Regions from separate parts of the Roseomonas cutis genome, predicted to be linked through region 2. Evidence: predicted binding sites of a transcription regulator. Region 2 holds the regulator's gene; each other region holds the start of a gene.
What was found. The regulator LexA, encoded in region 2, represses DNA repair genes until DNA is damaged. The targets are predictions, from matches to a motif close to TGTTCTANNTANGTTC.

Region 1: the regulator LexA is predicted to act here: its motif matches at 703-718, upstream of LPC08_RS24180 (ImuA family protein).
Region 3: the regulator LexA is predicted to act here: its motif matches at 1,349-1,364, upstream of LPC08_RS14135 (DUF3072 domain-containing protein).

The regions. Positions count from the first base shown of each region.
Region 1 is NZ_CP087719.1:5,303,203-5,305,461, forward strand. It holds gene LPC08_RS24175 (DEAD/DEAH box helicase) at 1-597, shown strand, start outside; gene LPC08_RS24180 (ImuA family protein) at 755-1,507, shown strand; gene LPC08_RS24185 (Y-family DNA polymerase) at 1,422-2,259, shown strand, end outside.
Region 2 is NZ_CP087719.1:2,041,104-2,043,362, forward strand. It holds gene LPC08_RS09470 (molybdopterin molybdotransferase MoeA) at 1-1,017, shown strand, start outside; gene lexA (transcriptional repressor LexA) at 1,145-1,891, shown strand; gene LPC08_RS09480 (ComEC/Rec2 family competence protein) at 1,910-2,259, opposite strand, start outside.
Region 3 is NZ_CP087719.1:3,070,627-3,072,885, forward strand. It holds gene LPC08_RS14125 (GntR family transcriptional regulator) at 1-389, shown strand, start outside; gene LPC08_RS14130 (uroporphyrinogen-III synthase) at 414-1,241, opposite strand; gene LPC08_RS14135 (DUF3072 domain-containing protein) at 1,384-1,626, shown strand; gene LPC08_RS14140 (c-type cytochrome) at 1,684-2,136, opposite strand.

The sequences.
Region 1 (2,259 bases), 2.1 Mb from region 2:
TGGGCGATGGAGGCGATCCGCGTTCGGGCGGCCGCCAACGGCGACACGGTCGGCGTTTTCGATCTTCTACTGGAGGATCACGAACTTGGCGCAGCAGTTCCTGCGGTGGAGACCGGCACGCTCAATCGGTCAGCCTCGATCCTGATCCAAGCCGGCTTCAACTCGCGGCTTGCCGCGATCAAGGCAGTCACCGACACCGCAGCGACCTTCACGACGGGACAGGAGCTGCGGGAATGGCTCAATTCGGACGCCGTCGCCGCCTGGAGCGCTCTGCCCGACTGGCCTACCGCAGAGACGAAGGCGATCTGGACGGAGTTCACAAACAGCTTCATGCCCGCTGACAACCGCACCTGGGCTGATCGGCGTTATTGGGCGTCGGTTAACTGGCTTGGAGCGCCGCCGCCTCCGGGCACACCGGTCCAAGTTCATTACTGGGGCGGGCAACCCCGCGTACTTTCTGCCGACGCCGCGCCGCTTGGCACCCTCCAGGCTGCGCTTAATCCAGACCGGATCGGTTTGCTCCGGGCTGTGGTAGCCACGGATGTCAGCAAGATCGACATCGCCTATCTAGGACCGGCGGATATCTCGCCGCCGTAGCGGTCCACGTCTTTTTCACCGGACCGGCTACGCGCGTCCTCTTTCAAGATTGGCTAAAACTCTTCCTGTCCAGAAAACCGGCTTGACTCTCACACGCGCAAGATAGAACAAATAGAGAACATGATGACGAACCCTTATCCGGAGGTCAACTGGAAGCGTGCGGCCCGAACCCGCCATAGAGTCTTTGCGCGCGCAGATCGAGAAGATCGAAGGCCGGAGTCGGCGCGCCAAATCGGTTCTCCCGTTTGGGATTGCCGACGTCGACTCACGACTCCCCGGTGGCGGGTTGGCGCTTGGCGCGCTGCATGAGATTGCAGGCGGTGGGAATGGCGCGGTCGATGGTGCTGCAGCAGCCTTGTTCAGCGCGGGCGTCGCGGCTCGAACCAAGGGCAAGATCCTCTGGTGTATCACCCGTCCGGACCTGTTCGCGCCGGCGATCGCCCAGGCAGGTCTTGCGTCCGATCGCGTAATCTATCTCGAAGCCGGCGATGACAAGACCGTGCTGGCCTGCATGGAGGAAGGGTTGCGCCATGGTGGTCTAGGGGCGGTTCTCGGTGAGGTGGCCCGGCTTTCCATGACAGCCTCGCGCCGCCTGCAGTTGGCAGCCGAGGGCAGCGGATCGATCGGTATCGCGCTGCGGCGTTGGCGACGACAGACCGAAGCCACTGATTTCGGCCAACCCACCGCCGCGATGACACGCTGGCGCGTGTCTATGGTGCCATCGACACCTCTGCCTGTTCCGGGCGTAGGGCGTGCCCGCTGGCTGGTCGAACTGATCCGCGCACGCGCGGGCGAGAGTGCAGATTTCGAGTTGGAGGCGTGCGATGACACGGGTCGTCTCGCTCTTCCTGCCGAGCTGGTCCACCGACCGGCTTCGGCGGAAGGCTGGCGACGCGGCGCCTCCGGCTGAGGCGCCGCTCGTCCTGATTGGCCGGGAAGGAAACAGGCGGGTGGTGCTGGCGGCGAATGCTGCTGCCGTGGCCGCCGGCCTTCGCCCCGGCATACCTGTGACCAAGGCTCAGGTCCTGGTGCCAGACCTCATCGTGCAAGATGCCGAGCCGGCAGCCGATGTGGAGGCACTTGATCGGCTCGCCACCTGGCTCCTGCGCTACGCGCCTGTCGTGGCCCCTGATCCTCCAGACGGGATCATCATCGACTCGACCGGAGCCGATCACCTTCACGGCGGCGAAGCTGTCATGCTGGAGGGCCTGATCGGTAGGCTGGCCATGTCCGGTATCGCCGCTCGCGGTGCGATCGCCGACAGCTGGGGCGCGGCCCACGCCTTGGCCCGGTTTGCAGCCCGCGCGACGATAATCGCTCCTGAACGTCATGATGCATCGCTGTTGGAACCGCTTCCGCTGGCCGCGCTGCGCATCGACGCTTCGATAGTCGCGGCGCTGCGGACGCTTGGCTTTGAAACCATCGGAGATATCCTCGCGCAGCCGCGCGCGCCGCTCACCCTGCGCTTCGGTCCAGCGATCGGCCGCCGTATCGATCAGGCGCTTGGCGATCTGTCAGAGCCGATCGATCCGATTCGACCCGCCGACCTGATCGAAGTGCGCAGGTCGTTCGCGGAACCGATTGGCGCGGCGGAGACCATCGCCCGCTACATCGCCAAGCTCGTCGATCAGCTCTGCGACCGCCTCGAGGCAGCGGGTCTCG
Region 2 (2,259 bases):
GGGGCGGAGCTGCGCGTCGTCGGCACCGCGCCGGCCGGGCATCCCTTCTCCGGCACCCTCGGCGCCGGCGAGGCGGTGCGCATCTTCACCGGCGGCGTCCTGCCCGAGGGGGCGGATGCCATCCTGCTGCAGGAGGATGCCACCGCCCTCGAAGGCCGCGTGCGGGTTGGGGAGGCACCGGCCGCCGGGCGCTGGATACGCCGCCGCGGCCTGGACTTCGCCACGGGCGAGGTGCTGGTCGAAGCCGGGCGGCGGCTGACGGCGCGCGACATCGGCCTGGCCGCGGCGGGCAACCACCCCTGGCTCGCGGTGCGTCGCCGCCCGCGGGTCGGGCTGCTGGCCACCGGCGACGAGATCGTCCTGCCGGGTGAGCCGGTGCCGCCGGGCGGCATCGTCTCCTCCAACGCCCATGCCCTGGCCGCCATGGTCCGCGCGGCCGGGGGCGAGCCGGTGGTGCTGCCGGTGGTGCGCGACGACTCCTCGGCCATCGCGGCGGCGGCCCGGGCGGCGGAGGGCTGCGACCTGCTGGTGACGACCGGCGGCGCCAGCGTGGGCGACCACGACCTGGTGCAGTCGGCGCTGGGGCCCGAGGGGTTCGAGCTCGGCTTCTGGCGGATCGCCATGCGGCCGGGCAAGCCGCTGATCTGGGGCCGGCTGCGTGGCGTGCCGTTGCTGGGCCTGCCGGGAAACCCCGTCTCCGCACTGGTCTGCGGCGTGCTGTTCCTGCTGCCCGCGCTGGCGCGGCTCGCGGGCCTGCCGGCCGGACCCACGCCCAGCCGGCCGGCGCGCGCCGGGGCGGATCTGGCCGCGAACGACCGGCGCCAGGACTACCTCCGCGCCCGTTGCGCCCCCGGCGAGGGCGGGGTGCCCGTCGCCATGCCCTTCCCACGGCAGGACAGTTCCATGCTGCGGCTGCTGGCCGGGGCGGATGCCCTGCTGATCCGTGCCCCGTTCGCGCCGGCCGCCCCGGCCGGCACGCCGGTCGAGATCATCGAGCTGGCGCCGCTGGGCCTCTGACGCGCCGTTCCGGCCACCGGACCTGTGGATTCCGGGGACAAGCTTGACCATCCCATTGGAACCTATCTAGAACATGCCGGCGGGTTGCCGGTTTGTTCGCCGGCGAGTCCGCCGGAGGATTTTCCCTATGCTGACGCGCAAGCAGCACGAGCTGCTGGTCTTCATCGACCGTCATCTGCGGCAGACGGGGTTCTCGCCTTCCTTCGAGGAGATGAAGGAGGCGCTGAACCTCCGCTCCAAGTCCGGCATCCACCGGCTGATCACCGCGCTCGAGGAACGGGGCTTCCTGCGGCGGCGCGCCCACCGGGCCCGCGCGCTGGAGGTGGTGCGCCTGCCGGAGAACCTGGCCGCCGCCAAGCCCGCCATGGCCGCGATCCCGTCCTCGGCACCGTCGGCCGAGCCTACCCCGGCGCCCCCCGCCTTCGCGCCGAACGTCATCCGCGGGCACTTCGTGCCGAACCTCGCGGGCGTGACGCGGCCGGTGGAGGCGCCGGCCGTCCATCTGCCGCTCTATGGCCGGATCGCCGCGGGCCTGCCGATCGAGGCGCTGCGGGACCAGGGCACGGGGATCGAGGTGCCGACGGCGCTGCTGGGCCATGGCGAGCACTACGCGCTGGAGGTTGCCGGCGATTCGATGGTCGAGGCGGGGATCCTGGACGGGGACACGGTCATCATCCGCCGCGGCGACACGGCCGACAACGGCTCCATCGTCGTAGCGCTGGTGGATGATGCGGAGGTGACGCTGAAGCGGCTGCGCCGCCGCGGCAACTCGGTGGCGCTGGAGGCGGCGAACCCCCGCTACGAGACGCGCATCTTCGGCCCGGACCGGGTGAAGGTGCAGGGCCGGCTGGTCGGGCTGCTGCGCCGGTACTGACCTCGCCGGGCTCGCCCCTCACTCCGCCGGGGCCATGGGCTCGCGCGGGCGGGGCGTGGGGATCGGGGGCACCCAGGGGCGGGTGCCGCGCCAGTCGCGGTCGGACAGCACCCGCAGCCCGGACGGACCCAGCCAGACCGCATGGGGACCGTTCCGCCAGACGCTGAAGCGGTCCACGACCACGGTTTCCCGGCAGCGGCCACGGATCGGCTCGGCGGAGACGAGCACCCTGGCCTGGCCGCACCAGCCCTCCGCCACCACGGGTGGCGCCGCCTGCCCGCGTCGCGCGGTCGGTGCGCGCAGCAGGGCGGCGGCGGCGGCGTCCGGCCGGGGACGGAAGACGCATCCCGTGCTGGCGCAGCGGATGG
Region 3 (2,259 bases), 1.0 Mb from region 2:
GCGGCGGCGCCTGGGAGGAGGAGCTGCTGGTGGCGGAGCACCGGCTGAAGCGGGTGGCACGGTCCCTGGACCCGCACCGCTTCGTCGCCAACCCCGAATGGGAAGCCTGCCACCGCGACTTCCACCGCGCCCTGCTGGCCGGCTGCGAGGCGCCGCCGCTGCTCGCCTTCTGCGACCGCCTGCGGGAGGAGGCGCAGCGCTACCGGGCCCTGGCGAACACGGTCGCCTATCCGGAGCGGGACGTGGCGGCGGAACACGCGGCCATCGCGCGCGCGGCGCTGGAGCGCGACGTGCAACGCGCCACCGCCCTGCTGGCCGAGCATTACGAGCGCACGGGGGCCTTCGTCGGGGCCAGGCTGGGACTCGGGGCGGACGGCGCCGCGCCCTGAGGGGCGCCACGGCCCCTGGCCGGCCTATCCGATCGCGGCGACGATCTCGTTGACCATGGGCTTGAGGTGGAAGTTGTCGTCCGGCTGCATGGCCACCGTGCCGCCAGCCTCCTCCACCGCCTTCGCCACCACGGGTCCCACCGCGGCGATGCGGGTCCGGCGCAGCGCCTCCGCCAGGGTGGGCTCGCGCCCCGTGGCCTTCGCGACCTCGCGCAGCCGGCGGAGCTGGGGCGAGGAGGTGAAGGCGATCAGATCGACCTCGCCCGCCGCCATGGCGTCGATCAGCGCCGCCACCTGCCCGTCGGCCTCCCGGGAGGCATAGCGATACGGGGTGACGGGATCGGGCTCGGCGTCACGGCTGCGCAGGAAGTCCAGCAGCCGATCGTTGGGGTTGTCCGGGTAGAGCTGCACGCCCACCCGGTGCCCGGCCAGCGCCTCCCCCTGCAAGGCCGCGATCACCCCTTCCGTCATCGGGACCTCGGCGGTGATGTCGGGCGACAGGCCCAGCGTCCGCAGCCGCGCGGTCGGCTTCGGGCCGCGCACGATCCGGCGCACCTCGGGCAGGGCGGCGCGGAAGTCCGGCTCGATCCCCGCGCGCCGCGCGACGCCCAGCAGGCGCGACAGGCCCTCCCCCGTCAGCAGGATCAGGTCGTCGGGCGGGGTGGCGACGAAGCGTCGCAGCCAGTCCTCGACGGGCGCCGGGTCCTCCAGGTCCAGGATGGCCACCAGGGGGCAGCGGATCACCGAGGCGCCCTGGCGCTCCAGCATCCGTGCCATCACCTCCAGCTCGCGCGTCTCCGGCACGGCGATGCGCCGCCCCGCCAACGGCCCTTCCTGCTCCATCCCACCCATGCGGACCTCCTGCCCTGTCGCCGGCCAGCGGCGCACGATCCCCGACGGCAGGGTCGCGTCCCGCGGCGTCCCCGTCCATCCGTCCGGGAGCAACCAGGCACCACAGCGAACGTTTAGAGAACAGACAGTCAGGAGAACCGCTGTGGCGCAACGAAGGACCCAGGCCGCGGCCAGCGACCCCAAGGCCCATCCCGATCCCCATTCCAACGCCGTCAAGGACCCGGACGACTGGACCACCGGCGAGGAGGAGATGACGGGGGCCCAGGCCAGCTACCTCAAGACGCTCAGCGAGGAGGCAGGGGAGGAATTCGACCCTTCCCTGAACAAGGCCGAGGCATCGAAGCGCATCGACGCCCTGCAGGAGAAGACGGGGCGCGGCCGCTAGGGCCGTCCGCCTTCCCCCCGGGCCGCCACTCCCAGGCCCCCACTCCCAGGCCCGCCGTCAGCGCGCGCGGAAATTCCGGTGGCAGGCGCTGCAGCTTGCCGCCATCTGCTGGAATGCGGTCGCGGTCGCCGATGCCTCGCCCGAAGCGGCCACGGCCTGAAGGTTGCCGGCGGCGGAGGCGGCATTGGCCGCCGCCCGCTCGAAGGTGGCGCGGTCCGACCAGACCTCCGGCCGGGCCTTTGTGTCGCCCGTCTCCGAACCGGCCGGGAAGAAGCTGGGGAAGCCCGTGTAGAAGGCCTGTATCGCCGCGGCGCGCTGGGCCACCGGTGCCAGGTCGCCGCGCGAATCCAGCGCGGCCTTGATCGCCTCCATGTTGCGCTGCATCTCGCGCAGCCCTGCCTTGCGCTGGCTGATGGCTTCGGCCGGGGTGGCACCGGGCGGCAGACCCTGCGCCGCGGCGAGGCTGCAACACAGTGCGATGAAGCACGCCGCAACACCCAGGCTTCGCATTCGCATACTCCCCTACCGCGCCGGCCAGCCTCCGCTGCGCCTGTCCTTTCCGCAAGGGCCCGGCCTGTCGGTGCCGACCCGCCCTTGCCCCGTCGGCCGAGGGCGGCTAAGAGCGGCGCCACC